DNA from 2 places in the Streptomyces sp. NPDC001056 genome. Region 2 is predicted to be linked to the other one. Evidence: predicted binding sites of a transcription regulator. Region 2 holds the regulator's gene; the other holds the start of a gene.
The links. The regulator HrcA, encoded in region 2, represses chaperone genes, less so after heat shock. The targets are predictions, from matches to a motif close to TTNGCACTCNGNNNNNCNGAGTGCNAA.

Region 1 (15,202 bases), on a different contig from region 2:
CACTGCTCCACCCACCAGCGCCGCTGCGCCACGGAGTCCTCGACCAGCGAGACCACGTCCGCCTCCGCCACACGGCCCGCGACCAGATCGGCGAGGACCAGGGCGCGGGCCGCGTGCAGGGCCTGTTCAAGGGGGGTGATGGGCTCCATACAACCCATTGTGCGCACTCTTGACCCGGACACCGAACCGAAAATATCTTTCAGAGGTGACCCAGGACGTGAAGGAAAGTTTCGGCAGTCCGGTGGGCTCGCTCGCCGCCAAGGTGCGCACCCTCGCTCCGTCGATGACCCGGTCCATGCAGCGCGTCGCCGAGGCCGTGGCGAACGACCCGGCCGGCTGCGCCGCCCTCACGGTCACCGGCCTCGCCGAACTGACCGGCACCAGCGAGGCCACGGTCGTGCGCACCGCGCGGCTGCTCGGCTACCCCGGCTACCGGGACCTGCGGCTCGCCCTCGCGGGCCTGGCCGCCCAGCAGCAGTCCGGGCGGGCGCCCGCCATCACCACCGACATCGCCGTGGACGACCCGATCGCCGATGTCGTCGCCAAACTGGCCTACGAGGAGCAGCAGACCCTCGCCGACACCGCCGCCGGACTCGACACCGGCCAGCTCGGCGCGGCCGTCACCGCGCTCGCCGGCGCCCGCCGCACCGATGTGTACGGCATAGGGGCGTCCGGGCTCGTCGCCCAGGACCTCACCCAGAAGCTGCTGCGCATAGGGCTCATAGCGCACGCGCACAGCGATCCGCACCTCGCCGTGACCAACGCCGTCCAGCTCCGCTCGGGCGACGTGGCGATCGCGATCACCCACTCCGGCTCGACGGGGGACGTCATCGAGCCGTTGCGGGTCGCCTTCGAGCACGGGGCGACCACGGTGGCCATCACCGGCCGCCCCGACTCACCGGTCACCCAGTACGCCGACCACGTACTGACCACGTCCACCTCACGGGAGACCGAGCTGCGGCCGGCCGCGATGTCCTCGCGGACCAGCCAACTGCTCGTGGTGGACTGCCTGTTCGTGGGAGTGGCCCAGCGCACGTACGAGACGGCGGCGCCCTCGCTGGCCGCGTCGTACGAGGCGCTGGCGCACCGGCACCGCAGCAAATCCAGGTGAGCACCGGCGTCGACGTCGGGTGAGCACCGGCACCGGGGGAACACCAACCGGCATTCGAGACCGAGAGAGCCGCTCCCATGACCTCCCATGACCTGCGCAGCCAGCTGGCCTCGCTGACCACCGAGGCCTTCCGACCCGAACTCGCCGACATCGACCGCCTGCCCACCCTCGACATCGCCAGACTGATGAACGGCGAGGACGCGGGCGTGCCCGGCGCCGTCGCCGGACAGCTCCCCCACATCTGCGCCGCCATCGACGCGGTGGCCGCGCGGATGACCCGCGGCGGACGCCTGATCTACGCCGGCGCGGGCACCGCCGGGCGCCTCGGCGTCCTGGACGCCTCCGAGTGCCCGCCCACCTTCAACACCGATCCCGCCCAGGTCGTCGGCCTGATCGCGGGCGGCCCCGAGGCGATGGTCTCCTCCGTGGAGGGCGCGGAGGACTCCGGCGAGCTGGCCCGCGCCGACCTCGACGCGCTCAAGCTCACCCCCGAGGACACGGTGGTCGGCGTCTCCGCGTCGGGCCGCACCCCGTACGCCGTCGGCGCGGTCGAGCACGCCCGCGCGCAGGGCGCCCTGACCATCGGGCTCGCCTGCAACGAGCACAGCGCGCTGGCGGCCGCCGCCGAGCACGGCATCGAGATCGTCGTCGGCCCCGAACTGATCACCGGCTCGACCCGGCTCAAGGCGGGCACCGCGCAGAAGCTCGTCCTCAACATGCTGTCGACCATCACGATGATCCGGCTCGGCAAGACCTACGGGAACCTGATGGTCGACGTGCGCGCCTCCAACGCCAAGCTGCGGGCGCGCTCCCGGCGGATCGTGGCGCTGGCCACCGGCGCGGGCGACGCGGAGATCGAGCGGGCGCTGACCGAGTCGGGGGGCGAGGTGAAGAGGGCGATCCTCGTCCTGCTGGCCGAGGTCGACGGCCCGACGGCCGCCCGCCTTCTGGAGGACTCCGGCGGCCGTCTGCGCGCCGCGCTCGCCCGCGCGACCGGCTGACGCGCACGCTCGGGGGGTGCACACGGACCCCGCCTCCACCGCGACCGCCGTCCTCGCCCACGTCGGCGGCCCGGCCAACGTCACCTCCGCGACCCACTGCATGACCCGGCTGCGGCTGTCCCTCGCGGACCCCGGCGCGGCGGACGGGGCGGGGCTGCGGGCGGTGCCGGGGGTGCTGGGAGTGGTGGAGGACGGGGACGCGTGGCAGATCGTGCTGGGGCCGGGGGTGGTGGAGGCGGTGACGGCGGAGGTGCGGGCGCGGGCGGTACGGCAGGCCCCGTCCGAAACGGCCCTGGAGGAGGGGCTGCGCCGCCGCGACGCCACCCCCTTCAGAACCGCCCTGCGCCGGGTCGCGAACGTCTTCGTCCCGCTCATCCCCGCCCTGATCGGCTGCGGCATCCTCGCGGGCGTCAACGGCGTGCTCCAGAACGCCGGTTGGCTCCCCGGCCTGACCCCCGCGCTCACCACGGTGGCGTCGGCCTTCATGGCGCTGCTCGCGGTGTTCGTCGGCTACCACACGGCGCAGGAGTTCGGCGGTACGCCGGTGCTGGGCGCGGCGGTGGCCGCGGTGGTCGTGTACCCGGGCGTGGCGAAGGTGACGGCCTTCGGGGTGCACCTCGCCCCCGGCCAGGGCGGGGTGCTCGGCGCCCTGGCGGCGGCGTTCCTGGCCACCCGGGTGGAGAGGTTCTGCCGGGGCCGCGTCCCCGACGCCCTCGACGTCCTGCTCACCCCGGCGGTGACCGTCCTCGTGCCCGGCCTGGTCACGCTCTACGGCCTGATGTACACGGCGGGCGCGGTGGCCACGGCGATCGGCACGGCCGCGAACCGGCTCCTGGCCACGACGGGCGCGCCGGCCGGCCTCCTCCTGGGCGGCCTCTTCCTCCCCCTGGTCGTGCTGGGCCTCCACCAAGCCCTGATCCCCGTCCACGCCACGCTGATCCAGCAGCAGGGCTACACCGTCCTGCTCCCGCTGCTGTCCATGGCGGGGGCGGGCCAGGTGGGCGCGGCCCTGGCGGTGTACCTCCGCCTCCGCCACCACACCTCTTTGCGTACGACGATCCGCTCGGCCCTGCCCGCCGGCCTCCTCGGCATCGGCGAACCCCTGGTCTACGGCGTCTCCCTTCCGCTCGGCCGCCCCTTCCTGACGGCCTGCGCGGGCGGCGCGGCCGGCGGCGCCTTCATCGGCTCCTTCGCGATGCTCGGCACCAAGGTCGGCGCGACGGCGATCGGCCCCTCGGGCTGGGCGCTCTTCCCCCTGCTGTCCGGCAACCGCGGCCCGGCGGTCACCGTCGCGATCTACGCGGGCGGCCTCCTCGCGGGCTACCTGGTCGGCTTCCTGACGACGTACCTCGCCCTCTCACGACGCGCGCCAGACCAGGGTGTACCGCCAGAAGAACCCGCGCCGCAGCCGGACCCCGGGCAACAGCCGACGCGCCTCCCCGGCGATCTCTGAGAAGTCCATCTCCGGTCGCCGGGTGGGCGCGGTCATGCTCACGGGCCGCCGTGCGGCGGTCCGCCCCCGGTTCTTCACCCAGCCGGCCAGCGCGTTGAGCGGCACGGAGAGCACCCCGCGCACGTCCTCGTCCCGGGCGCACCCCACGACGACCAGCGTCCCCCCGGGCGCCAGCTCCGCCCGGAACCGGGTGAGGGTCTCGGCGAAGGGGAGGTGGTGCAGTACGGCGACACAGGTGATGACGTCGTAGGGGCCGGGCGGCAGTTCGCCGGGGGCGGCGCCGAGGGTGTACGTGACGCGCGCCGTGGAGCCGGTGGCCTCCCGTGCCCGCTCCAGGATCTCCGGGTCGGCGTCGATGCCGTCCACCCGCTCGGCCCGGCGCGCGAGCAGGCGTACGAGATCCCCCGAGCCGCATCCGACGTCCAGGGCCCGCCCGAACCGGCGGGGCAACTGCCGGAGCAGCCACGGGTGGTAGTGGGCGTTGTGGTCCCAGGGATGGGACGCGTTGAAGCGCTGGAGGGCGTCCAGCAGACGTGCCGATGGCGTCATCATGGACGCAGTCCACCACAGCCTCCCCTTGGGGAGCACCCGTGAAGCCGCCTCGGCTCCGCGGCGGCATCGTGGACACTGGGGAACAAGGAATTCGCCGACGACCGGAACCCACCACCATGAATCACGCCCAGCTGACCGCCCTGGGGCGAGCGCTTCGGTTGCTCGGGGAGCACGGGGAGGCGTTGGCCGCCGACACGCCGGAGGGGCGGCTGCGGGAGATCAGGGCGGATCTGCGCAGAGCGCTGGATCTGCTGGAGGAGAGCGTCGGGACGAACGCCCCCGCGACCCGCTGCGCGGAGCATCCGCACGGCCCGGTGGACGAGAGCGCGCCCGATCTGTGCCTGCTGTGCGAGACCCGGCGCCGGACCGCCCGCCGCTCGGAGTACCAGGGCCGGCCGAGCCCGGCGGAGCCGGTCGCCGCCGCGCCCTCGCGGTACGGCGTCCGGGGCGACCGCCCGCAACCCCAGCAGCGCTGGCTGCCGGAGCTGTGGAACGGGCAGGAGTGGCAGCTGTGCGGGACCCCGCGCCGGGACCGCCGGGAGGCCGAGGCCTACCTCGCCGCCCAGCGGCGCGGCGCACGGCCGGCGATGGCGTACCGGCTCGTGCACGAGTTCACCGACTACGAGGTGCTCCGCGTCTGGGGCACCCCGGTGCGCGTCGACATCGAGCCGCTGAACGGCACCATCGGCGGTATCTGAGGCCTCAGCTCAGCGTCTTCATCGACGCCGCGTCGTACGGCGCCAGCTCGTCGACGCGGCCGCCGAGCACCTTCGCCGCCCACTCGGGGTCCTGGAGCAGCGCGCGCCCGACCGCGACCATGTCGAACTCGTCGGCCTCCAGGCGGTCGAGCAGGTTGTCGATGCCCTGGACCGGGGAGCCCTCGCCGACGAAAGCGCCGGTGAAGTCGCCGTCGAGGCCGACCGAGCCGACCGTGATGGTCTGCTTGCCCGTGAGCTTCTTCGTCCAGCCCGCGAGGTTGAGGTCGGAGCCCTCGAACTCGGGCAGCCAGTAGCGGCGGGTGGAGGCGTGGAAGACGTCGACGCCGGCCGCGGCGAGCGGGGCGAGGATCGCCTCCAGCTCCTGGGGGGTCTCGGCGAGCCGGGCGGTGTAGTCCTGCTGCTTCCACTGCGAGTAGCGGAAGAGGACGGGGAAGGTGGCCGAGACGCGCTCGCGGACCGCCGCGACGATCTCCGCGGCGAACCTGGCGCGGGCCACCGGGTCGCCGCCGTAGGCGTCGCTGCGGCGGTTGGTGCCCTCCCACAGGAACTGGTCGACGAGGTAGCCGTGGGCGCCGTGGATCTCCACGCCGTCGAAGCCGATGCGCTCGGCGTCCGCGGCCGCCTGGGCGAACGCGGCGATGACGTCGTCGAGGTCCTTCTGCGTCATGGCCTTGCCGGTGGGCTCGGCGCCCGCGGTGACCAGGCCGGAGGGGCCCATCGCGGGGGCGTCCGGGAAGGGGGCGTCGCCGTCCTTGCGGACCATGCCGATGTGCCACAGCTGCGGGACGATCGTGCCGCCGGCCTTGTGCACGTCCTCTGCGACCTTCGCCCAGCCCGCCAGCTGCTCCTCGCCGTGGAACCGCGGCACCCGGTCGCTCTGGCCGGCCGACTCGTGGCCGACGTACGTGCCCTCGGTGACGATCAGGCCGACGCCCGCGGCGGCGCGGCGGGCGTAGTACGAGCGCACGTCCTCGCCGGGGATGCCGCCCGGGGAGAACATGCGGGTCATCGGCGCCATCACGATCCGGTTGGGGACGGTGAGGCCGTTGAGCGCGATGGGGCGGGAGAGTACCCGGGCCGCGCGGGAGGTGGCGGGCGTGTCGACGGTCACGTGGGGGCTCCTCAGAAGACTGCTAACCCAGCGGTATGTGAGTGCGCATTGTTGTAGACGCTTAAGTAAGCCGCCGTACCGAGGTCAGCATTCCCCGCCCGGAAGCCGTCGTCTGTGACCCCGGACACGTCCGGGGCGCACGCCAAAGCCCGAGGGCGGCACCTCCTGCCTTGAACAGGAGGTGCCGCCCTCGGTACGGACGTCGATCGACCGGAGGTCGATCAGAAGTCCATGTCACCGCCCGGCATGCCGCCCGGAGCGGCCGCGGCGGCCTTCTCCGGCTTGTCGGCGATGACGGCCTCGGTGGTGAGGAACAGCGCGGCGATGGAGGCGGCGTTCTGCAGCGCGGAACGGGTCACCTTCGCCGGGTCGATGATGCCCTCGGCGACCAGGTCGACGTACTCGCCGGTCGCGGCGTTCAGGCCGTGGCCCGGGGTCAGGTTGCGCACCTTCTCCACCACGACACCGCCCTCAAGGCCGGCGTTGACGGCGATCTGCTTGAGCGGGGCCTCCAGGGCGATGCGCACGGCGTTGGCGCCGGTCGCCTCGTCACCCTCGAGCTCCAGCTTCTCGAAGACCTGGGAGGCCTGCAGCAGGGCCACGCCACCACCGGCGACGATGCCCTCCTCGACGGCCGCCTTGGCGTTGCGCACGGCGTCCTCGATGCGGTGCTTGCGCTCCTTGAGCTCCACCTCGGTGGCGGCACCGGCCTTGATGACCGCGACGCCGCCGGCGAGCTTGGCCAGGCGCTCCTGGAGCTTCTCGCGGTCGTAGTCGGAGTCGCTGTTCTCGATCTCGGCGCGGATCTGGTTCACCCGGCCGTTGACCTGCTCGGAGGAGCCGGCACCGTCGACGATGGTGGTCTCGTCCTTGGTGATGACGACCTTGCGGGCGCGGCCCAGGAGGTCCAGGGTCGCGTTCTCCAGCTTGAGGCCGACCTCCTCGGAGATGACCTCGCCGCCCGTGAGGATGGCGATGTCGCCGAGCATGGCCTTGCGGCGGTCGCCGAAGCCCGGGGCCTTGACGGCGACGGACTTGAAGGTGCCGCGGATCTTGTTGACGACCAGGGTCGACAGGGCCTCGCCCTCGACGTCCTCGGCGATGATCAGCAGCGGCTTGCCCGACTGCATGACCTTCTCCAGGAGCGGGAGCAGGTCCTTGACGGAGCCGATCTTGGAGTTCGCGATGAGGATGTACGGGTCCTCGAGCGACGCCTCCATGCGCTCCATGTCGGTCGCGAAGTAGGCGGAGATGTAGCCCTTGTCGAAGCGCATGCCCTCGGTGAGCTCCAGCTCCAGACCGAAGGTGTTGCTCTCCTCGACGGTGATGACGCCTTCCTTGCCGACCTTGTCCATGGCCTCGGCGATCAGCTCGCCGATCTGGGTGTCGGCGGCGGAGATGGACGCGGTGGAGGCGATCTGCTCCTTGGTCTCGACGTCCTTCGCCTGCTCCAGCAGGGCGGCGGAGACGGCCTCGACGGCCTTCTCGATACCGCGCTTCAGGGCCATCGGGTTGGCACCGGCGGCGACGTTGCGCAGGCCCTCCTTGACCAGGGCCTGGGCGAGCACGGTCGCGGTGGTCGTACCGTCACCGGCGACGTCGTCCGTCTTCTTGGCGACTTCCTTGACCAGCTCGGCGCCGATCTTCTCGTACGGGTCCTCGAGCTCGATCTCCTTGGCGATGGAGACACCATCGTTGGTGATCGTGGGGGCGCCCCACTTCTTCTCGAGGACGACGTTGCGACCCTTGGGGCCGAGCGTCACCTTGACGGCGTCCGCGAGCTGGTTCATGCCGCGCTCGAGGCCGCGCCGCGCCTCCTCGTCGAACGCGATGATCTTGGCCATGTGAAGTGGTCCCTCCAGGACTGGGGGTGATTCCTTCGGACCGCGCCCGCGCCCGCGACGGACGGCTCGCCGGCCTGTGGTTCCTTGCCCCACGTGGCCTGCGGGCCTCACCGACCCGGTCCTTCTTTGTCACTCTCACCTTCAGAGTGCTAACGCCAATGATTAGCACTCGGCATGGTCGAGTGCAAGCGCCTCGGGGCCCCGGCGGGCGGGTCAGCCGGAGGCGAACACGGTCCGGACCCGGGCATGCCGAAGGGCCCGCACCCTGTGCGAGGTGCGGGCCCTTCGGTCGAGAGAGGTTCAGACGGCGACGCGAACCATGTCGGCCTGCGGACCCTTCTGGCCCTGCGAGATCTCGAACTCGACCCGCTGGCCCTCCTCCAGGGTGCGGTAGCCGTCCATCTGAATGGCGCTGTAGTGGACGAAGACGTCCGCACCACCGTCGACCGCGATGAAGCCGTACCCCTTCTCCGCGTTGAACCACTTGACGGTGCCCTGAGCCATGCCTAACTCCCCTATTACTGGCCCTTGCACAGATCCACACTTCGCGGACCCGGGTCAGACCTCACCCCCCAAATCGGTCGGGGGCGTGCGCCGGAACGCGTCGACCGCGGCTGAATGTATCTGTCCAACTGCCGTCTGCAACAGGTCAATTGGACGAGAATTCTGGACGCGAACGATCCGGAATGTGGGGAGAATTCACCCGACTTCAGGGCAAGTCGGGCCCCATAAAAGACACAAAAGCCGCGGAAAGCCCGGGTATTTTGGCTACTTCTAATCGGGCCCGCGGAGCAGAATCGAGGGCTTACCCTCGGTGGTCCGGGGGCGCGTTCCCCAACTCTACCGCGCTCAATCACACAGAATTGCCCCCTCCGCTTCTCTCACGGAGAGGGCAATCCGATGCACCTTCGGTGACCGTCATTACCGAAGGTAATGATCGATCGCGCGGTCAGCAGCCGCCGGCCACCGCCGGAATGATGGAGACGCCCGCGCCGTCCGGGGTGACGGTCGCGAGGCCCTCCTCGAAACGCACGTCGTCGTCGTTGACGTAGACGTTCACGAACCGGCGCAGCTTGCCCTGGTCGTCCAGGACGCGGGCGGCGATGCCGGTGTGGTTCTTCTCCAGGTCCTCGATGACCTCGGCGAGGGTCGTGCCCTCGGCCGCGACCTCGGCCTGTCCGCCGGTGTAGGTACGCAGAATGGTGGGGATGCGAACGGTCACGCTCATGCGAGGCCAGCCTCTCGGAAGGAGTCCAGGGTCGGACGGATGGTGGCGGTCAGGCCGGTGCCGGCCACCGCGTCGAGGGTCTTCAGGCCGTCGCCGGTGTTGAGGACGACCGTGGTCTTCGCCGGGTCGAGGGCGCCGCTTTCGATGAGCTTCTTCGTGACGCCGACCGTCACGCCGCCCGCCGTCTCGGCGAAGATGCCCTCGGTGCGGGCCAGCAGCTTGATCGCGGCCACGACCTGCTCGTCCGTCACGTCCTCCACGGCGCCGCCGGTGCGCCGGGCGATGTCGAGGACGTAGGGCCCGTCGGCCGGGTTGCCGATGGCGAGGGACTTGGCGATGGTGTTCGGCTTCTGGGGCCGTACGACGTCGTGGCCCGCCTTGAAGGCCGTGGAGACCGGCGAGCAGCCCTCGGCCTGGGCACCGAAGATCTTGTACGGCTTGTCCTCGACGAGCCCGAGCCTGATCAGCTCCTGGAGGCCCTTGTCGATCTTGGTGAGCTGGGAGCCGGAGGCGATCGGGATCACGAGCTGGTCGGGCAGCCGCCAGCCGAGCTGCTCGCAGATCTCGTACGCCAGGGTCTTGGAGCCCTCGGCGTAGTACGGCCGCAGGTTCACGTTGACGAAGCCCCAGCCCTCGCCGGCCGGGTCGCCGATCAGCTCGGAGCAGAAGCGGTTCACGTCGTCGTAGTTGCCCTCGATGCCGACGAGTTCGCCGCCGTAGACCGCGGCCATGACGACCTTGCCCTGCTCCAGGTCGTGCGGGATGAAGACGCAGGAGCGCAGGCCCGCGCGGGCGGCGGCGGCGCCGACGGCACCCGCCAGGTTGCCGGTGGAGGAGCAGGACAGCGTGGTGAAGCCGAAGGCGCGGGCCGCCTCCAGGGCCTGGGCGACCACCCGGTCCTTGAAGGAGTGCGTCGGGTTGCCGGAGTCGTCCTTGACGTACAGACCGCCCGTGACGCCCAGTTCGCGGGCCAGGTTGTCGGCCTTGACGAGCTTGGTCCAGCCGGGGTTGATGTTGGGCTTGTCGGCCACGTCGGCCGGGACCGGGAGCAGCGGGGCATAGCGCCAGATGTTGGCGGGGCCGTCCTCGATGCGCTTGCGCAGCTCTTCGGTGTCGTAGGCGGAGAAGTCGTAGGCGATCTCCAGCGGGCCGAAGCACTCCTCGCAGGCGAAGACCGGGCCGAGCGGGACGCGGTGACCGCACTCGCGACAGCTCAGGGCGGCGGCGGGGCCGAGATCGACGGTGGAACTACCGGAGGTTGCAACTGTCTGCACAGCCATGAGAGGCGAGGCCCTTTCTCCTCATCTTCCTCACGACGCACCTCGCCGTGAGACGGATTTGGCACCTTCCCTAGCCGGGAGCCCCGCTGCTCGACGCGTTCGGAGATTTCGAAGCGGTCGAGGACGAGAACCGGCTGGAGGGTTGCCGGGGCTTCATCGGGCCGTGTCCCTCTGCCCCTCTGGATGAGCGGTATTCGATTGTGTATGCGGTTGTCGGCGCGCGAGACCCCCGACATGCGATGGTCATCGGCGTTGTTCAAGACTGTAACCGAAGGCCAGGAGAGTTGAGATAGTCGTCCGTACCGCGAGACGAGCGTGAGGAGCCGGGGACCGTGCTGGAAGAAGTCGAGCGCTGGATGGCCAACCGCTCCTGGTCGGTGCGCGAGCGGCCGGCGCACCAGGTCCTGGCGGCCAAGCAGCGCACCGGCCAGACCATCAGCGTGGTGCTGCCCGCCCTCGACGAGGAGGAGACCGTCGGCGAGATCGTGGCGGCGATCCGGCGCGATCTGGTGGAGCGGGTCCCGCTCGTCGACGAGGTCCTGGTGATCGACTCCGGCTCCACCGACCGCACCTCCGAGGTCGCCGCCGCGGCGGGCGCGCGGGTGGTGCACCGGGACGCGATCCTGCCCCGGATACCCGCGGTGCGGGGCAAGGGCGAGGTGCTGTGGCGCTCGCTGCTCGCCGCCACCGGGGACATCATCTGCTTCGTCGACGCGGATCTCAGGGAGTTCTCCTCCGACTTCGTCCTGGGCATCGTCGGCCCGCTGCTCACCGAGCCGGACGTCCAGCTGGTCAAGGCGATGTACGACCGCCCGCTCGCCGGGAGCGCGGGGCAGGGCGGCCGGGTCACCGAGCTGATGGCGCGCCCGCTGCTGAACATGCACTGGCCGCAGCTCGCGGGCTTCGTGCAGCCGCTGGGCGGGGAGTACGCGGCCCGGCGCTCGCTGCTCGAACAGCTGCCGTTCCCGGTCGGGTACGGCGTGGAGCTGGGCATGCTGGTGGACGCGCTGCACCTGGTGGGCCTCGACGCGCTGGCCCAGGTGGACGTCGGGGTGCGCAAGCACCGGCACCAGGACGGGCAGGCGCTCGGCCGGATGGCGGCCGCCATCTACCGCACGGCGCAGCTGCGGCTGGCCCGCGGCCATCTCGTACGGCCCTCGCTCACCCAGTTCGAGCGGGGCGTGTCCGGCTTCGAGCCGCGCACCTACGCGGTGGACACCGAGGAGCGGCCGCCGATGACCGAGATCACGGAGTACGCGCGGCGCAGGGTGGCGTGAAAGCGCAGGTACGGACGGATACGGCCGCCTTCGGGGTGGTCCGCGGGTTTGAGTGATTCCGGGCCGGGCTAGGTTCTGGACCATGGCTTCCACGCACGGTGCTGAGGTGCTGGTCGCGTCGAATCGCGGCCCGGTTTCGTACGAGACGGGCGAGGACGGCTCGCTGCGCGCCAAACGGGGCGGCGGCGGGCTGGTCTCGGGCCTGTCGGCCATCGGCCCGGAGACGAACGCGGTGTGGGTGTGCGCCGCGCTGGGCGACGGCGACCGGGCGGCCGTCCGGCGCGCCGACGGCGGGCTGCTGCCGCAGGAGGACACCGGCGGGCAGCGGGTGCGGATGCTCGGCATCGACGCGGAGGTCTTCGCCGACGCATACAACGGCATCGCCAACTCGGTGCTCTGGTTCGTGCACCACATGCTGTACCAGACGCCGCTCGAACCCGTCTTCGACGCGGAGTTCCGGCGGCAGTGGGAGGCGTACCGGGCCTACAACCGGGCGTTCGCCGAGGCGCTGGCCGAGGAGGCGGGCGAGGGGGCGGCGGTGCTGATCCAGGACTACCACCTGGCGCTCGCCCCGCGGATGCTCCGCCGGCTCCGGCCCGATCTGCGCATCGGCCACTTCTCGCACACGCCGTGGGCGCCGGCGGAGTACTTCCGGCTGCTGCCGGACGACATCGCGGCGGAGCTGCTGACCGGCATCCTCGGCGCGGACCGGGCGGCGTTCCTCACCCGGCGCTGGGCGGACGCGTTCACCGAGTGCTGCCACGCGGTGCTGGGGCCCGGGATTCCCGCCGGGACGCGGATCGGGGTGCACGGGCTCGGCGCGGACGCCGACTTCCTGCGCGAGCGGTCCCGGCGCGCCGACGTGGACGAGTGGATGGCGGCGCTGCGCGCGGAGATCGGCGAGGGCCGCCGGAGCATCGTCCGCGTCGACCGCACCGAGCTGTCCAAGAACATCGTGCGCGGGCTGCTGGCGTACCGGCAGCTGCTGGACGCGCGTCCGGAGTGGCGGGAGCGGGTCGTGCACGTCGCGTTCGCGTACCCCTCCCGGCAGGACCTCGCCGTGTACCGGGACTACACGGCGGCGGTGCGGCGGGTGGCCGACGAGATCAACTCGCGTTACGGAACGCCCGGTTGGACCCCTGTGGTGCTCCATGTGAAGGACGACTTCGCCCGCTCCCTGGCCGCGTACCGGCTCGCCGACGTGGCCCTCGTCAACCCGATCCGGGACGGCATGAACCTGGTCGCCAAGGAGGTGCCGGTCGTCTCCGACGAGGGATGCGTGCTGGTGCTGTCGCGGGAGGCGGGGGCGTGCGAGGAGATGGGCGAGGACGCGGTGGTGGTGAACCCGTACGACGTCACGGGCACGGCCGACGCCCTGCACGCGGCGCTGAGCATGCCGGCGGCGGAACGCGCGGAGCGCTCGAAGCGGCTGGCCGCGGCGGGTACGGCGCTGCCGCCGGCCACGTGGTTCCTGGACCAGCTGCACGCGCTGGACGATCAGTCCAGCTGAGCCGCCAGCGCGGTGAGCAGCCGTACGACGCCCTCGGGACCGTCGACCACCAGGTCCGCCTTCTCGGCCAGCTCGGTGACCTCCGTGCTGCCGCTGCACACGAGGAGGCCGGGGGTGCCCTCGGAGCGGAGTTTGTCGACGGCGGCGTAGGCGGGGAGGTCGCCGAGGTCGTCGCCGGCGTAGAGCACGCAGGCGGCGCCGGTCTCGCGGAGGTACTTGCTCAGCGCGACGCCCTTGTCCATGCCCGGTGGGCGCAGTTCCAGGACCATCCGGCCGGGTTCCACGATCAGCCCGTGGCGGGCGGCGAGGTCGGTGAGGGGGGCGCGCAGGGCGTCGTACGCGGCCTGGGGGTCCTCGGCGCGGCGGGTGTGCACCGCGACGGCGCGGCCCTTCTCCTCGATCCAGGTGCCCTGCCAGGCGCCGGCCCGTTCCAGCAGGCCCGGCAGCTCGGCGCGGACGGCGGCGACGCCGGGGTGGGGGGCGGGGGCGGTGACGGTGCCGGTGGCGGCGTCCCAGCGTTCGGCGCCGTAGTGGCCGAGGACGGTGAGGTGGGCGAGGCCGGGGACCCCGGCGAAGCCGCCGTAGCGGACCGCGACGTCGGCGGGCCGGCCGGTGATCACGGCGACGTGGGCGACCTTGGGGGCGAGGGCGGTGAGCGCGGCCACGGCGTCGGGGTGGGCGCGGGCCTGCTCGGGGTCGGCCACGATGGGGGCGAGGGTGCCGTCGAAGTCCAGGCCGATCACCGCGGCGGCGGGGTCGGCGAGCAGCGCGGCGAGTCCGTCCCGGCCGGCCTGGGTGGTGGGGGTCGGCAGAGGGTCCATGTACCGAACACTATCCAGCGGGGGCGTCCGTCACGCCTGGCGCGCTGCCCCGGCCCCGGACCGCCCACCCGCCACCCGGCCCCGCCGGCGCGGAGGCTCGGCTCAGCGCTCCGACCGACGCGTCTCCCGGATCCGGCGCAGGCGGTTCACCGTGACCGGATCGTGGGAGAGGGCGCGTTCGTCGTCGAGGAGGGCGTTGAGCAGTTGGTAGTAGCGGACCGGGGAGAGGTGGAGGTCCTCGCGGATGGCGCGTTCCTTCGCGCCGGGGCCCGGGAAGGGCCGGCGTTCCAGTGCGAGGATGGCCTTCTCGCGCTCGCCCAGTTCCATGGGGGAAACCGTAGCGCTCAGCCGGTGCTCGCGGCGCTGTCCGCGGCCATGGCCGTGGCCTGGAGGCGGGTGAGGACGGCCGCGGGGTTGCCGCCGGGGGCGACCGCCTGGCCGATGTTCTGCTTCACGGCCGCGCTGACCGACGCCCAGGAGGTCTTGCCCGCCGGGTACAGCTCGCTCGTGGCCAGCTGGTCGAGGAAGGGGTGCAGGGCCTTGTCGGACGCCGCGTCCGACGCGCTCATGGCGTTGGACGCGGAGGTGGTGACCGGCAGGAGGCCGTAGGCGCGGGAGAAGTCGAGGACGTTCTTCTCGCTGTAGACGAAGTTCAGGAAGTCGCCGGTCTGGTCGGCGTGGCCGTTCTGCTTGAACGCCATCATCCAGTCGGACACCCCCATCGACGCCCTCGCCCGCCCGGTCCGGCTCGGCGTCGGCACCATGCCGAACCGCACGCCCTTCTCCTCGGCCTGCTGGATCAGCGTGGGATGCCCGTTGACCATGCCGACCTGGCCGTCGGCGAACGCCGCGAACGCCTTCGCCCGGTTCAGCTTCCCCGGCGGCACCGGCCCGGTCAGCCCCTTGCCGACGAGGTCGTCCTTGAGCCAGTCGAAGGTCCGCACGTTCTGCTCGGAGTCGATGGTGTAGGTGCCGATGTCGTCGGTGTAGCCCGTGCCCCCGGACCCGCCGTTGCCACCGCTGAGCATCCACTGCATCGTCTCGGCCTGCGCCTCCTCGGGCCCGAGCGGCAGCGCGAAGGGGTACCGCACCCCCTTCGCCTTGAGCGCCTCCGCGTCCGCGGCCAGCTCGTCCCAGCTGGTCGGCGGGGTGAGGCCGGCGCTCGCGAAGAGCGTCTTGTTGTAGAAGAGCACCCGGGTGGACGCGGCGAAGGGGATGCCGTACTGCGTGTGGTTCCACTGGCCGGCGTCGGACAGCTGGGAGAGGAAGTCCGCCTGGGTGCGGATGGAGAGCAG
Region 2 (15,202 bases):
CTCGACGAGGAACCCCGGCTGCTGCGGGACGCCCTGGCCGGCGAGGACGACGCCGAGGACGCCCAGTGGCTGGTCGTCCTGGCCGACGAGGAGGAGCGCCTGGACCCCCGGGAGCTGGACGCGTTCGCGCGGGAGTGGGACGGGTGGCGCGAGGAGCCGTGACCCTCGGGGTACCGGCCCTCGGGGGCCGGGGCGTTGTCGGTGGGGCGTGGGATGCTTGGGGCGATGGCCAGGAAGACTGCGAATGACGACGTTCTCGCCCCGGTGACGCTTGCCGTGGGCCAGGAGGACCTGCTGCTGGACCGCGCGGTGCGGGAGGTGGTGGCCGCGGCGCGTGCCGCCGACGCCGACACCGACGTGCGGGACCTGGCCCCGGACCAGTTGCAGCCGGGCACGCTGGCCGAGCTGACCAGCCCGTCGCTGTTCGCCGAGCGCAAGGTCGTCGTCGTCCGCAATGCGCAGGATCTGTCGGCCGACACCGTCAAGGACGTGAAGGCGTACCTCGGCTCGCCCGCCGAGGAGATCACGCTGGTGCTGCTGCACGCGGGCGGAGCCAAGGGCAAGGGGCTGCTGGACGCCGCGCGCAAGGCGGGGGCGCGGGAGGTGGCCTGCCCGAAGATGACCAGGCCGGCGGACCGGCTGGCCTTCGTGCGCGGGGAGTTCCGCACGTCGGGCCGGTCGGCGACGCCCGAGGCGTGCCAGGCGCTGTGCGACGCGATCGGCAGCGATCTGCGGGAGCTGGCGTCCGCGGTGGCGCAGCTGGTCGCGGATGTCGAGGGCACGATCGACGAGGCCGTCGTCGGGCGGTACTACACCGGCCGGGCCGAGGCCTCCAGCTTCACGGTCGCGGACCGGGCGGTGGAGGGGCGTACGGCGGAGGCGCTGGAGGCGCTGCGGTGGTCGCTGGCGACGGGAGTGGCGCCGGTGATGATCACGAGCGCGCTGGCGCAGGGGGTGCGGGCGATCGGCAAGCTGTCGTCCGCGCGGGGCGGCCGGCCGGCCGATCTGGCGCGTGAGCTGGGGATGCCGCCGTGGAAGATCGATCGGGTGCGGCAGCAGATGCGGGGCTGGACGCCGGACGGTGTCTCGGTGGCGATGCGGGCGATCGCGGAGGCGGACGCGGGAGTGAAGGGCGGGGGGGACGATCCCGAGTACGCGCTGGAGAAGGCGGTCGTGGTCATCGCCCGTGCCGCGCGCTCGCGGGGCCGGGGGTAGGAAACCGTCGGGCCGGTGAACCGTCCGCTGCAAGGTGGCCCGCACGGCGCACCCTCCGTGCGAAGCGGCCCCGGCGTCTTCCCGGTACGCCGAAGGCCCCGACGCCCGCCCTGGGGAAGGGAGAGGCGCCGAGGCCTTCGGTTCAAGCTGCCGGACTCGCACCCGCGTGGCGAACGCAGGCCGCGTGCGAATCCTGGGATGCCGGTCGGGAGCGGATGAGAGAGGGCCCGCTCTGGGTCTTTCCGGCGGTCAGATCAAAGGAGAGGTTCAGCCCTTGATGGACGCGACCTTGGAAGCAAGCGCCGACTTCTTGTTGGCGGCCTGGTTCTTGTGGATGACGCCCTTGGAGACGGCCTTGTCGAGCGCACGCGCGGCAGCGCGCTGCAGCTCGGTGGCCTTCTCGGTGTCACCCGCGGCAGCGGCCTCACGGGCCTTGCGGATCGCGGTCTTCAGGGAGGACTTGACGGCCTTGTTGCGCAGCCGAGCCTTCTCGTTGGTCTTGATCCGCTTGATCTGGGACTTGATGTTCGCCACGAAGGAGCCTTTTCAGGTTCAGGTGCGGGGCCGTGAAGGTCCCGTACCGGTGATCCAAAATTTCTCTGATCGCGCCTCGTGCAGAGAGGGCATGAGGCACAGCCATCTACAGTACCAGTGGCCCTGCGAGCGGCCCAAAACGCCCCTCGGTCCCTTCGCGTGGGACCATGGAGTCTACGTATCGATCCGACCCGAGGCATAAGGCGCCTCAAGAGACAGGACCCTGCGTGCCCGCGACCCCTAACCATGTGCCCGAGCCGAGCCGTACCGACCCGGCGCTGATCCGCAACTTCTGCATCATCGCCCACATCGACCACGGCAAGTCCACGCTCGCCGACCGGATGCTCCAGCTGACCGGCGTGGTCGAGCAGCGGCAGATGCGTGCTCAGTACCTCGACCGGATGGACATCGAGCGCGAGCGCGGCATCACGATCAAGTCCCAGGCGGTGCGTCTGCCCTGGGCCCCGACCGAGGGCCCCGACCAGGGCACGACGCACATCCTCAACATGATCGACACCCCGGGGCACGTCGACTTCACCTACGAGGTCTCGCGGTCGCTGGCCGCCTGCGAGGGGACCATCCTCCTCGTCGACGCCGCCCAGGGCATCGAGGCCCAGACCCTCGCCAACCTCTACCTGGCGATGGAGAACGACCTCACGATCATCCCCGTGCTCAACAAGATCGACCTGCCGGCCGCCCAGCCGGAGAAGTTCGCCGAGGAACTGGCGAACCTGGTCGGCTGCGAGCCGGACGACGTGCTCAAGGTCTCCGCGAAGACGGGTCTCGGCGTCGACGCGCTGCTCGACAAGGTCGTCAAGGAGATCCCGGCCCCGGTCGGCGTCGCCGACGCCCCCGCCCGCGCGATGATCTTCGACTCGGTGTACGACTCCTACCGCGGTGTCGTGACGTACGTCCGTGTCATCGACGGCCAGCTCAACAAGCGCGAGCGCATCAAGATGATGTCGACGGGCGCGACCCACGAGCTGCTGGAGATCGGCGTCAGCTCGCCCGAGATGCTCCCGGCCGACGGCCTGGGCGTCGGCGAGGTGGGCTACCTGATCACCGGTGTGAAGGACGTCCGCCAGTCCAAGGTCGGTGACACCGTCACCAGCCAGAGCAAGGGCGCGACCGAGGCGCTCGGCGGCTACAAGGACCCGAAGCCGATGGTGTTCTCGGGCCTGTACCCGCTGGACGGCTCCGACTACCCCGAGCTGCGCGAGGCCCTGGACAAGCTCCAGCTCAACGACGCCGCGCTGGTCTACGAGCCGGAGACCTCCGCCGCCCTCGGCTTCGGCTTCCGCGTCGGCTTCCTCGGCCTGCTGCACCTGGACGTGATCCGCGAGCGCCTGGAGCGCGAGTTCGGCCTCGACCTGATCGCCACCGCCCCGAACGTGGTCTACCGCGTGCTCATGGAGGACGGCAGCGAGCACACGGTGACCAACCCGAGCGAGTTCCCCGAGGGGAAGATCGACGAGGTCTACGAGCCGGTCGTACGGGCCACGATCCTCGCGCCCACCGAGTTCATCGGCGCGATCATGGAGCTGTGCCAGACCCGGCGCGGCACCCTGCTCGGCATGGACTACCTCTCCGAGGACCGGGTCGAGATCCGCTACACGCTGCCGCTCGCGGAGATCGTCTTCGACTTCTTCGACCAGCTGAAGTCCAAGACCCGCGGCTACGCCTCGCTGGACTACGAGCCCACCGGCGAGCAGGCCAGCTCCCTGGTCAAGGTCGACATCCTGCTGCACGGCGACAAGGTGGACGCCTTCTCGGCGATCACCCACAAGGACCAGGCGTACGCGTACGGCGTGCGGCTCGTCGCCAAGCTCAGGGAGCTGATCCCGCGGCAGAGCTTCGAGGTGCCGGTCCAGGCCGCCATCGGCTCCCGGGTCATCGCCCGCGAGACCATCCGCGCCATCCGCAAGGACGTCCTCGCCAAGTGCTACGGCGGCGACATCTCCCGCAAGCGCAAGCTGCTGGAGAAGCAGAAGGAAGGCAAGAAGCGGATGAAGATGGTGGGTTCGGTGGAGGTTCCGCAGGAGGCGTTCATCGCCGTCCTCTCCAGCGATGACAGCGCGGGGTCGGCCAAGGGCAAGAAGTAACCGAAGGTAACAGCCGGGCGCGTCCGCAAACCGGACACCAGGGGGCCCGTCGTGCGAAAGCGCGGCGGGCCCCCGCGCGTGCGCGGCGTCGTCCGGCGCTGACTCCGCGTGGAAAGAGACAGGGTGAAGCCCCTTACGCAGCGGGCGGTCGCGCCTTACTCTGATGCCTGCTCGATAGTTACTCGCGAGTTAAACAACAGCGCGAACCCCACCGTGAGTCAACCCAGCCGCACCGAGTACCAGCCGCGCCGTCGCGGGCCCCGGAGGATGTCGTGAGCGACACACAGACCCAGATCGAGAACCGTCCGCCGTCCGTCGCGGCCCTCTTCCTTGAGCGCGTCGCGGCCACACCGGACGCCGAGGCCTACCGCTACCCGGTGCCTCCCGCCTCCGGCGAGGGCCCGGACGACTGGCAGACGCTGAGCTGGGCCCAGTCGGCCGACCGGGTGTACGCGATCGCGGCCGGACTCGCCGAGCTGGGCATCGAGCCCGAGCAGCGCGTGGCGCTCGCCTCCTCCACCCGTGTCGAGTGGATCCTCGCCGACCTCGGCATCCTGTGCGCCGGCGGCGCCACCACCACGATCTACCCGCAGACCAACGCCGACGAGTCCGCGTTCATCCTCGCCGACTCCGGGAGCCGGGTCCTGATCGCCGAGAACGCGGCCCAGGTCGCCAAGGCGGTCGAGAAGCGCGCCGAGCTGCCCGAACTCACCAAGGTCGTCGTCATCGACCCGGCCGGCGCGGCGGACGACGACTGGGTGATCTCCCTCGCCGAGCTGGAGAAGCGCGGCGCCGCCTACCTGGAGCAGCACCCGCAGCTGATCAAGGAGCGGGTCGGCGCGATCACCAAGGACCAGCTCGCCACCCTCATCTACACCTCCGGCACCACCGGCCGCCCCAAGGGCGTGCGCCTCCCGCACGACAACTGGTCCTACATGGCGAAGGCCATCGCCGCGACCGGGCTGCTCGGCCCGGACGACGTGCAGTACCTGTGGCTGCCGCTCGCGCACGTCTTCGGCAAGGTACTCACCTCCGGCCAGATCGAGACCGGGCACGTCACCGCCGTGGACGGCCGCGTCGACAAGATCATCGAGAACCTCCCGGTGGTGCGGCCGACGTACATGGCCGCCGTGCCGCGCATCTTCGAGAAGGTCTACAACGGCGTCGCGGCCAAGGCCCGCGAGGGCGGCGCGGCCAAGTACAAGATCTTCCAGTGGGCGGCCGAGGTCGCCCGCGAGTACGCCAGGACCGAGCAGGACAACTTCCGGCACACCGGCAACCGCACCGTGCCCTTCGGCCTCGCCGCCAAGCACAAGGTCGCCGACACCCTCGTCTACGCCAAGATCCGCGAGGCCTTCGGTGGCAGGCTGCGCGCCTGCGTCTCCGGCTCCGCCGCGCTCGCGCCCGAGATCGGCTACTTCTTCGCCGGCGCAGGCATCCACATCCTGGAGGGCTACGGCCTCACCGAGTCCTCCGCGGCGTCCTTCGTGAACCCGGGGGAGGCGTACCGCACCGGCACGGTCGGCAAGCCGCTGCCCGGCACGGAGGTGCGCATCGCCGAGGACGGCGAGATCCTGCTGCGCGGCCCCGGCATCATGCAGGGCTACCACAAGCTGCCCGACAAGACCGCCGAGGTGCTGGAGTCCGACGGCTGGTTCCACACCGGGGACATCGGCGAACTCTCGCCCGACGGTTACCTGCGGATCACCGACCGCAAGAAGGACCTCATCAAGACGTCCGGCGGCAAGTACGTCGCGCCGGCCGAGGTCGAGGGCCAGTTCAAGGCGGTCTGCCCGTACGTCTCCAACATCCTCGTGCACGGCGCCGACCGGAACTACTGCACCGCGCTCATCGCCCTGGACGAGATCGCGCTCGCGGAGTGGGCGAAGGAGAACGGCCTCGGCGGCAAGCCGTACGCGGAGATCGTGGCGGCGCCGCAGACGGTGGCGATGGTCGACGGATACGTCCAGCAGCTCAACGCCGGGCTCCAGCGCTGGCAGACGATCAAGAAGTTCCGGCTGCTGCCGCGGGACCTGGACGTGGAGCACGGCGAGATCACGCCGAGCCTGAAGCTGAAGCGGCCGGTGGTGGAGCGGGAGTACAAGGGACTGATCGACGAGATGTACGAGGGGGCTCGGGAGAAGTAGGAGGGCCTCGTGCCGCTTTCGGGCCGTCGGAGCCCGGACAGCCGCCCCTTGTGATGCTGTCCTAGCACGGTTCTCGGCCAGGCGTGGCCACTTCGGTGACTTCACGCTTATGCGCGACCCCTGTCTGTCACCCTGGCCGCATGGACATGGCGGCCATACCCACGCAACGGGAGACGGTGGGCCGGGCGGCGCGCGGCGGCCACGCCGCGCTCCCCGGCAGTCCGCTCGCGCCGGGCTCCGCGCGGGGCCTGGTGCGGGCCGCGCTGGCCGAGGCACCCGTGGCGCCCCGGCTCGTCGACGACGCCTTGGCGGTCGTCAGCGAGCTGGTCACCAACGCCGTGGTGCACGCGGGCACCGAGATATCGCTCGACTGGTGCCTGGAGGACGACGGCGCGTTCGTGATCGAGGTCGGGGACCGGCACCCCGCCCGGCCGCCGCGGGACGCGACCGCGGACGAGCCGTCGTACGACACCCTGGAGTACGGCCGTGGCCTGCGCCTGGTCGGGGCGCTCGCCGAGTCCTGGGGGGTCACCTACCGCTCCGGCGCCAAGTCGGTGTGGGCCAGGCTGCCCCCGGGCGGCAGTGAGCCGACGGCCGGTCCCGGGGCGCGGGACGCGCTGGAGGCCGCCGAGGACCTGGCCCCGCAGTCGCAGCGCGCGGCCAGCGACCGGGACTGGCTCGGCCGGGGCGCGCTGTCCTTCCTCGCCGAGGCGTCCGACCTGCTCGCGGGCCAGCTGGACGAGAACCTGGTCACGGCCCTCACCGGGCAGCTGATCGTGCCCCGGCTCGCCGACTGGTGCGCGGTGTGGCTGGAGGACGAGGCATCCGCGCGCGGTGGGTCGTACGACGGTCCCGCCCGGGTCTGGCACGCCAGCGAGAACCGCATCGAGGAACTGCGTCTCGCCCTGGAGAAGGAGCCGCCGCGGGCCGGGGACGTGGTGGGCTTCGGGCCCGAGCCGTATCCCTGGCCCGGCGACGCGCTCGGTGTGCGGGGCACGGACGGTACGGCGCTGGCGTACCGGCTGGTCGCGGGCGGGCGGCCGCTCGGCACGCTGGTCATCGGGCGGTGCGGGCTGGAACGCTTCCCCGACGAGATCACCGGCCTGGTCGAGGATCTGGCCCGCCGGGTGGCGCTCGCCATCGGCGCGGCCCGGCAGTACGCCCGCCAGGCCACCATCAGCGCCGTGCTCCAGCGCGGTCTGCTGCCGGGCGCGGTCGCGGAGATCCCCGGGATGAGCAGCGCGCTGGTCTACGAGCCGTGTGCCAGGAGCGGCGGCCCCAGCGGCGACTTCTACGACCTGTTCCCGGCGGGCGACGGCCGCTGGTGCTTCGCGATCGGCGACGTGCAGGGCAAGGGCCCGGAGGCGGCGGTCGTGATCGGGCTGGCGCGTCCCTGGCTGCGGCTCCTCGCCCGCGAGGGATACCGGGTCGCCGACGTCCTCGACCGGCTCAACCAGCTCCTCCTGGACGACGCCATGGAGGCCGCCGACGCCGCGGCGCGTGCCCTGGTCGCCGCGGACGGCCGGGGCGAGGGCCCGCAGACGCGCTTCCTCTCCCTCCTCTACGGCGAGCTGACCCCGTACGACGGCGGGGTCCGCTGCACCCTCGCCTCCGCCGGGCACCCGCTGCCGCTCGTCCTCGGCCCCGACGGCACGGTGCGCACCGCGGCCCGTCCGCAGACGCTGCTCGGGGTGGTCGAGGACGAGACCTACACCAGCGAGACCCTCGACCTCGGGCCCGGCGACAGCCTGCTGTGCGTCACCGACGGCGTGACCGAACGCCGCTGCGGCTCCCGCCAGTTCGACGACGCCGACGGCCTCGCCACCGCCCTCGCCTCCTGCGCCGGCCTCACCGCCGACGAGATCGCCGAAAGGATCCGCCACCTGGTCCACACCTTCGGCGAGGCCCCTCCGGAGGACGACCTGGCCCTGCTGGTGCTGCAGGCGGGGTGAGGAGGCGGGGCGGCGCCGGTGCCCGGCGACCGCGCCGACCGCCGCCCCGGCGCGCCTGGGTCTTCCTGGGTCTTCCTGGCGCGGGGTGCCGGGTGACCGGCGCCGCGCGCTCCTGCGGTACGTCGGCCCGCGCACGGGGTGACCGGCCGGGGTGGCCTCCGCGCGATTCCGGTCGTCCCGCCGCTCGGCAGACCGGCCCCTCCGGTGCGGAACGGGGTCGGGGCCCGGCGGCCCGCGACGGTCGCCGCGCGCGGCCGCCCCCGTGGTCCCGCTGCTCCGTGACCGGGCCTCCCCTCCCGTGCTGGACAATGGGCGTATGCCTTCCGCACTCCCCGACGGTGAGCCCGTGCCCGAGGACGGTGTGCTGCCCGCGCACGCGTTCGACGGGGCGGGGGAGCGTCCGCTCGGTTTCTATCTGCACGTTCCGTACTGCGCGACCCGCTGCGGGTACTGCGACTTCAACACGTACACCGCGACCGAGCTGCGCGGCACGGGCGGGGTGCTGGCCTCGCGCGACAACTACGCGCGGACGCTCGTCGACGAGGTGCGGCTCGCCCGCGAGGTGCTCGGCGACGACCCGCGCCCGGTGCGCACGGTGTTCGTCGGCGGCGGTACGCCCACGCTGCTGGCCGCCGGGGACCTCGTACGGATGCTGGCGGCGATCCGGGACGAGTTCGGCCTCGCGCCGGACGCCGAGGTCACCACGGAGGCGAACCCGGAGTCGGTCGACCCGGCCTACCTCGCGACGCTCCGGGAGGGCGGCTTCAACCGGATCTCCTTCGGGATGCAGAGCGCCCGGCAGCACGTGCTGGAGATCCTCGACCGCACCCACACCCCCGGCCGGCCCGAGGCGTGCGTGGCGGAGGCCCGCGCGGCGGGCTTCGACCATGTGAACCTCGACCTGATCTACGGCACCCCGGGGGAGAGCGACGACGACTGGCGGGCCTCCCTGGACGCCGCGATCGGCGCGGGCCCCGACCACGTCAGCGCCTACGCGCTCATCGTGGAGGAGGGCACGCGGCTCGCGCGCCGGATCCGCCGGGGCGAGGTCCCGATGACCGACGACGACGTCCACGCCGACCGCTACCTGATCGCCGAGGAGACGCTCTCCGCCGCGGGCTTCTCCTGGTACGAGGTCTCCAACTGGGCCACCTCCGAGGCCGGCCGCTGCCTGCACAACGAGCTGTACTGGCGCGGCGCCGACTGGTGGGGCGCGGGCCCCGGCGCCCACTCCCACGTGGGCGGCGTGCGCTGGTGGAACGTGAAGCACCCCGGCGCCTACGCCTCCGCCCTCGCCTCCGGCCGCTCCCCGGGCGCCGGCCGCGAGGTGCTGTCCGACGAGGACCGCCGCGTCGAACGCGTCCTCCTGGAGCTGCGCCTGCGCGAGGGCGTGCCGCTGTCCCTCCTGAAGGAGCAGGGCCGCGCCGCCGCCCGCCGCGCCCTGTCCGACGGCCTCCTGGACCCCGGCCCGTACGACGAGGGCCGTGCCGTCCTCACCCTGCGGGGACGGCTGCTCGCGGACGCGGTCGTACGGGACCTGGTGGACTGATCACGCGCCCGTGACGAAATCGATCAGCTCCTCCACCCGCCCCAGCAGCTCGGGCTCCAGGTCCTTGTAGGAGTCCACCCGCTTCAGGATCGCCTGCCACACCGCGCCGGTGTTGTCCGAGGGCCAGCCCAGGGCGCGGCACACGCCCGTCTTCCAGTCCTGGCCGCGGGGCACCCGCGGCCACTGCGCGATGCCCAGGGAGGCGGGTTTCACCGCTTCCCAGACGTCGATGTACGGGTGGCCGACCACCAGGGCGTGCTCGCTGGTCACCGACCGGGCGATGTGCCATTCCTTCGTGCCCGGGACGAGGTGGTCCACGAGGACGCCGAGGCGGGCGTCCGGGCCGGGGGAGAAGTCGGCGACGATCGAGGAGAGGTCGTCCACACCCTCCAGGTACTCCACGACCACGCCCTCGACGCGCAGGTCGTCGCCCCAGACCTTCTCGACCAGCTCGGCGTCGTGCCGGCCCTCGACGTAGATGCGGCCGGCCCGGGCCACCCGGGCGCGGGCGCCGGGGACGGCGACCGAGCCGGAGGCGGTGCGGGTGGGCCGCACCGGGCCGGACGCCGGTCGTACGAGCGTGACCACCCGGCCCTCCAGCAGGAAGCCGCGCGGCTCCAGCGGGAACACCCGGTGTCTGCCGAAGCGGTCCTCCAGGGTCACCGTGCCCGCCTCGCAGCGGATCACCGCCCCGCAGAACCCGGTGCCGGGCTCCTCCACGACGAGCCCCGGCTCGGCGGGCACCTCCGGCACCTGCTGGGGTTTCTTCCAGGGAGGAGTCAGATCCGGGGAGTAGGGACGGGGGCGCGGGCCCGAAGGGCCCTCGGGGGAAGGGCGGCGGTGGGAGACGGGTGGGCGCATTCGGATGACGATAGGAGAAGCGGCGGGGCGGCGCTCATGACACGCCGAAACGCGCCGCCAACGCGTCCCGTTGACGTCGTACGAACGCCGCGTCGACCACCGCGCCGTGACCGGGCACGTACAGCGCGTCCTCGCCGCCCAGCGCCAGCAGCCGGTCCAGCGCGTCCGGCCAGCGCGACGGTACGGCGTCCGGGCCCGCCTGGGGCTCCCCCGACTCCTCCACCAGGTCGCCGCAGAACACCACCTCCGGATCGCCGGGCACCAGAACGACCAGGTCATGGGCGGTGTGCCCGGGACCGACGTTGGCCAGCAGCACCTGCCGGCCCGGACCCAGGTCCAGGGTCCGCTCCCCGGAGACCAGGTGCCGCGGCGGCACCAGGGCCAGCGCCGCCTCCTCGGCCTCCTCCGCCGGAAGCCCGTGGTGGACGGCGTCGTGCCGCAGCTCGTCGCGCCCCTGGCGGAACACCGCGTCCGCCCCCACCGCCGCGTACACCGCGGCCCCCGCGAACGCCGGGGCCCCGAAGACATGGTCGAAATGGACATGGGTCAGCGCGAGATGGGTCACACGTCCACCGGCGAGCGCCTCGGCCGCGGACCGCAGCCGCGCCCCCTCCGCGAGGCTCGACCCGGCGTCCACCATGAGCGCCGCGTCCGCGCCCAGGACCAGCCCGGCCGTGCAGTCCCAGCCCGGCAGCCGACACCGCCCCACCCCGGTGGCCAGCCGCTGCCATCCGTGCTCTTCCCAAGTCACCGTCATACCGCGACGCTAACCGCAGGAGCGCTCGCAGGGGCACCGACCTTGCCCTGTGTGTACCCCACGGCCGTACACTGGGCCGGGGAACGCTGGCACTCACATGCGAAGAGTGCCAAGGCGGACAACCGAGGGAACAAGGGGACGACGTGCTGGAGGTGCGCGCGAATGCTGAGTGAACGCAGGCTTCAGGTGCTGCGCGCCATCGTCCAGGACTATGTCGGCACCGAGGAGCCGGTCGGGTCCAAGGCCCTGACCGAGCGGCACAGTCTCGGCGTGTCCCCGGCGACCGTACGCAACGACATGGCGGCCCTGGAGGACGAGGGGTACATCGCGCAGCCGCACACCAGCGCGGGGCGCATCCCCACCGACAAGGGCTACCGGCTGTTCGTCGACAAGCTCGCCGGCGTCAAGCCGATGACCGCGCCCGAGCGGCGCGCGATCCAGAACTTCCTGGACGGCGCCGTCGACCTCGACGACGTCGTGGCGCGTACGGTACGGCTGCTCGCGCAGCTGACCCGGCAGGTCGCCGTCGTGCAGTACCCGTCCCTGACCCGGTCCACCGTGCGGCACGTGGAACTGCTCGCGCTCGCCCCCGCGCGCGTGATGCTCGTGCTGATCACGGACACCGGCCGGGTCGAGCAGCGGATGGTCGACTGCCCGGCGCCGTTCGGCGAGGCGTCCCTCGCGGACCTGCGCGCGCGGCTCAACAGCCGGGTCGCGGGCCGCCGGTTCGCGGACGTGCCGAAGCTGGTCGAGGACCTGCCGGACGCCTTCGAACACGAGGATCGCGGTACGGTCTCCACGGTGCTCTCCACTCTTCTGGAGACACTGGTCGAGGAGAACGAGGAGCGGCTGATGATCGGCGGCACCGCCAATCTCACCCGCTTCGGACACGACTTCCCCCTCACGATCCGGCCCGTCCTGGAGGCCCTTGAGGAGCAGGTCGTGCTCCTCAAGCTCCTCGGCGAGGCGAAGGATCCGGGCATGACCGTGCGCATCGGGCACGAGATCGCCCACGAAGGACTCAACTCAACCTCCGTGGTGTCGGTGGGCTACGGTTCGGGCGGCGAGGCGGTTGCCAAGCTCGGCGTGGTCGGACCGACCCGCATGGACTACCCGGGAACGATGGGAGCGGTACGCGCAGTGGCACGGTACGTCGGACAGATCCTGGCGGAGTCGTAAGTGGCCACGGACTACTACGCCGTTCTCGGCGTGCGCCGCGACGCGTCGCAGGATGAGATCAAGAAGGCGTTCCGGCGGCTCGCGCGCGAGCTGCACCCGGACGTCAACCCCGACCCGAAGACCCAGGAGCGGTTCAAGGAGATCAACGCCGCTTACGAGGTGCTGTCGGACCCGCAGAAGAAGCAGGTCTACGACCTCGGCGGGGACCCCCTCTCGCAGTCCGGCGGCGCCGGCGCGGGCGGCTTCGGGGCCGGTGGCTTCGGCAACTTCTCCGACATCATGGACGCGTTCTTCGGTACGGCGTCGCAGCGCGGGCCGCGCTCGCGCACCCGGCGCGGCCAGGACGCGATGATCCGGATCGAGGTCGAGCTGGACGAGGCGGCCTTCGGGACGACCAAGGACATCCAGGTCGACACGGCGGTCGTCTGCAACACCTGCAACGGCGAGGGCGCGGCGCCCGGCACGTCGGCGCAGACGTGTGACATGTGCCGCGGCCGCGGTGAGGTCTCGCAGGTCACCCGGTCCTTCCTGGGCCAGGTCATGACCTCGCGGCCGTGCCCCCAGTGCCAGGGCTTCGGGACCGTGGTCCCCACGCCGTGCCCGGAGTGCGCCGGGGACGGGCGGGTCCGCTCGCGTCGCACGCTGACCGTGAAGATCCCGGCCGGTGTCGACAACGGCACGCGGATCCAGCTCGCCGGTGAGGGCGAGGTCGGGCCCGGTGGCGGTCCGGCCGGTGACCTGTACGTCGAGATCCACGAGCTGCCGCACTCCACGTTCCAGCGCCGCGGCGACGACCTGCACTGCACGGTGACGATCCCGATGACCGCGGCGGCGCTCGGCACGAAGGTGCCGCTGGAGACGCTGGACGGTCTTGAGGAGGTCGACATCCGGCCGGGCACGCAGTCCGGGCAGTCGATCCCGCTGCACGGCCGGGGCGTCACGCACCTGCGGGGCGGCGGCCGGGGCGACCTGATCGTGCACGTCGAGGTGCAGACGCCGACGAAGCTGGACCCGGAGCAGGAGCGACTGCTGCGCGAGCTGGCGAAGCTGCGGGGCGAGGAGCGGCCGCAGGGTCAGTTCCAGCCGGGTCAGCAGGGGCTGTTCTCGCGGCTGAAGGACGCGTTCAACGGACGCTGATGGGTGAGCCGGGGGCCCTGCCCCCCGGCCCCGGTCACCTGCCGAGAAGCGCAGGTGCGCGCGGTATATGCCGAGACCGGCACCCGATTCGGACTTGTTCGGGGGACGTGACACCATGCGGTCATGTCCTCCGCGCTGACCGATCTTCTCCGTCACCCGATCGTGCAGGCCCCCATGGCCGGCGGCGTCTCCGTCCCGGAGCTGGCCGCGGCCGTGGGCGAGGCCGGCGGGCTCGGGTTCCTGGCCGCCGGGTACAAGACGGCCGACGGCATGTACCAGGAGATCAAGCGGCTGCGGAGCCTCACCGACCGCCCCTTCGGCGTCAATGTGTTCATGCCGCAGCCGGAGTACGCGGAGAGCGGCGCGGTCGAGGTCTACGCCCACCAGCTGGCCGGCGAGGCCGCCTGGTACGAGACCGAGCTGGGCGATCCGGACAGCGGCCGGGACGACGGCTACGACGCCAAGCTCGCGGTGCTCCTGGACGACCCGGTGCCCGCGGTCTCCTTCCACTTCGGCGTGCCGAGCCGGGAGGCGCTGGAGCGGCTGCGGCGGGCCGGGACCGTCACGCTGGTCACCGCCACCACCGCCGAGGAGGCCGTCGCGGTGGAGCGGGCCGGGGCGGACGCCGTGATCGCCCAGGGCGTGGAGGCCGGCGGCCACCAGGGCACGCACCGGGACATCGCGGAGAACGACGGCACCGGCATCGGCCTGCTGTCCCTGATCACGCAGATCCGCGAGGCCGTCCGCCTCCCGGTCGTCGCCGCCGGCGGCATCATGCGCGGCGCCCAGATCGCCGCCGTCCTCGCGGCGGGCGCGAGCGCGGCCCAGCTGGGCACCGCCTTCCTCGCCACCCCCGAGTCCGGTGCGCCCGAGGTGCACAAGCAGGCCCTGACCAACCCCCTGTTCGCGCGCACCGAGACCACCCGCGCGTTCACCGGCCGCCCGGCGCGCGCCCTGGTCAACCGCTTCCTGCGCGAGCACGGGCCGTACGCGCCCGCCGCCTACCCGGAGATCAACCACCTCACCTCGCCACTGCGCAAGGCCGCCGCCAAGGCCGGGGACGCCCAGGGCATGGCGCTGTGGGCGGGCCAGGGCCACCGGCTGGCCCGGGAACTGCCCGCCGGGCGGCTGGTGGAGGTGCTGGCGGCCGAACTCGCCGAGGCCCGCGCCCAGTTGGCCGTGCGTCCCGTGATCGGTGGTGGACAGCGATGACCGCGCCCGTCTTCGTCGTACCGGACTTCACCCCGGACGGCGACCGCTATGTCCTGGACGGTCCCGAGGGCCGGCACGCGGTGTCGGTCAAGCGCCTGGAGGCCGGCGAGGAGGTCGTGCTCACCGACGGCGCGGGGCGCTACGCGGTGTGCGAGGTGCTCGGCATCGAGGGCAAGGACCGGCTGGTCGTACGGATGCCGGAGGTGTCCGAGGAGCCCGCGCCGCGGCCCCGGATCACGGTGGTGCAGGCGCTGCCCAAGGGGGACCGGGGGGAGCTGGCCGTCGAGACGATGACCGAGGTCGGCGTCGACGCGATCGTGCCGTGGCAGGCCGCGCGCTGCATCACGCAGTGGAGGGGTGAGCGGGGTCTGAAGGCGCTCGGCAAGTGGCGGGCCACGGCGCGCGAGGCCGGCAAGCAGTCGCGGCGGGTGCGTTTCCCGGAGGTCGCGGAGGCGGCGACCACCAAGCAGGTGGCGGCGCTTCTGGCCGAGGCCGACTTCGCCGGGGTGCTGCACTCCGACTTCGAGCACGCCAGCGAGCCGCTGGCCACGGCCGAA

Region 1: groL (chaperonin GroEL) is a predicted target of HrcA. The motif match lies at 7,954-7,980, and genes of this name have one in related genera.

Annotation. Positions count from the first base shown of each region.
Region 1 covers NZ_JBSFLI010000003.1:143,522-158,723, reverse strand. The annotation lists gene ACWDD7_RS05480 (hypothetical protein) at 1-149, opposite strand, end outside; gene ACWDD7_RS05475 (MurR/RpiR family transcriptional regulator) at 206-1,111, shown strand; gene murQ (N-acetylmuramic acid 6-phosphate etherase) at 1,189-2,112, shown strand; gene ACWDD7_RS05465 (PTS transporter subunit EIIC) at 2,129-3,565, shown strand; gene ACWDD7_RS05460 (class I SAM-dependent methyltransferase) at 3,470-4,117, opposite strand; gene ACWDD7_RS05455 (hypothetical protein) at 4,234-4,815, shown strand; gene ACWDD7_RS05450 (NADH:flavin oxidoreductase) at 4,820-5,947, opposite strand; gene groL (chaperonin GroEL) at 6,169-7,791, opposite strand; gene ACWDD7_RS05440 (cold-shock protein) at 8,092-8,295, opposite strand; gene ACWDD7_RS05435 (MoaD/ThiS family protein) at 8,741-9,019, opposite strand; gene thrC (threonine synthase) at 9,016-10,299, opposite strand; SAM riboswitch class I at 10,318-10,489, opposite strand; gene ACWDD7_RS05425 (glucosyl-3-phosphoglycerate synthase) at 10,632-11,576, shown strand; gene ACWDD7_RS05420 (alpha,alpha-trehalose-phosphate synthase (UDP-forming)) at 11,659-13,086, shown strand; gene otsB (trehalose-phosphatase) at 13,074-13,907, opposite strand; gene ACWDD7_RS05410 (DUF3263 domain-containing protein) at 14,010-14,234, opposite strand; gene ACWDD7_RS05405 (ABC transporter substrate-binding protein) at 14,252-15,202, opposite strand, start outside.
Region 2 covers NZ_JBSFLI010000050.1:12,817-28,018, reverse strand. The annotation lists gene ACWDD7_RS34855 (hypothetical protein) at 1-162, shown strand, start outside; gene holA (DNA polymerase III subunit delta) at 226-1,215, shown strand; gene rpsT (30S ribosomal protein S20) at 1,483-1,749, opposite strand; gene lepA (translation elongation factor 4) at 1,977-3,851, shown strand; gene ACWDD7_RS34835 (AMP-dependent synthetase/ligase) at 4,124-5,998, shown strand; gene ACWDD7_RS34830 (SpoIIE family protein phosphatase) at 6,145-7,950, shown strand; gene hemW (radical SAM family heme chaperone HemW) at 8,267-9,499, shown strand; gene ACWDD7_RS34820 (DUF3097 domain-containing protein) at 9,500-10,360, opposite strand; gene ACWDD7_RS34815 (MBL fold metallo-hydrolase) at 10,395-11,117, opposite strand; gene hrcA (heat-inducible transcriptional repressor HrcA) at 11,280-12,296, shown strand; gene dnaJ (molecular chaperone DnaJ) at 12,297-13,433, shown strand; gene ACWDD7_RS34800 (nitronate monooxygenase) at 13,557-14,645, shown strand; gene ACWDD7_RS34795 (16S rRNA (uracil(1498)-N(3))-methyltransferase) at 14,642-15,202, shown strand, end outside.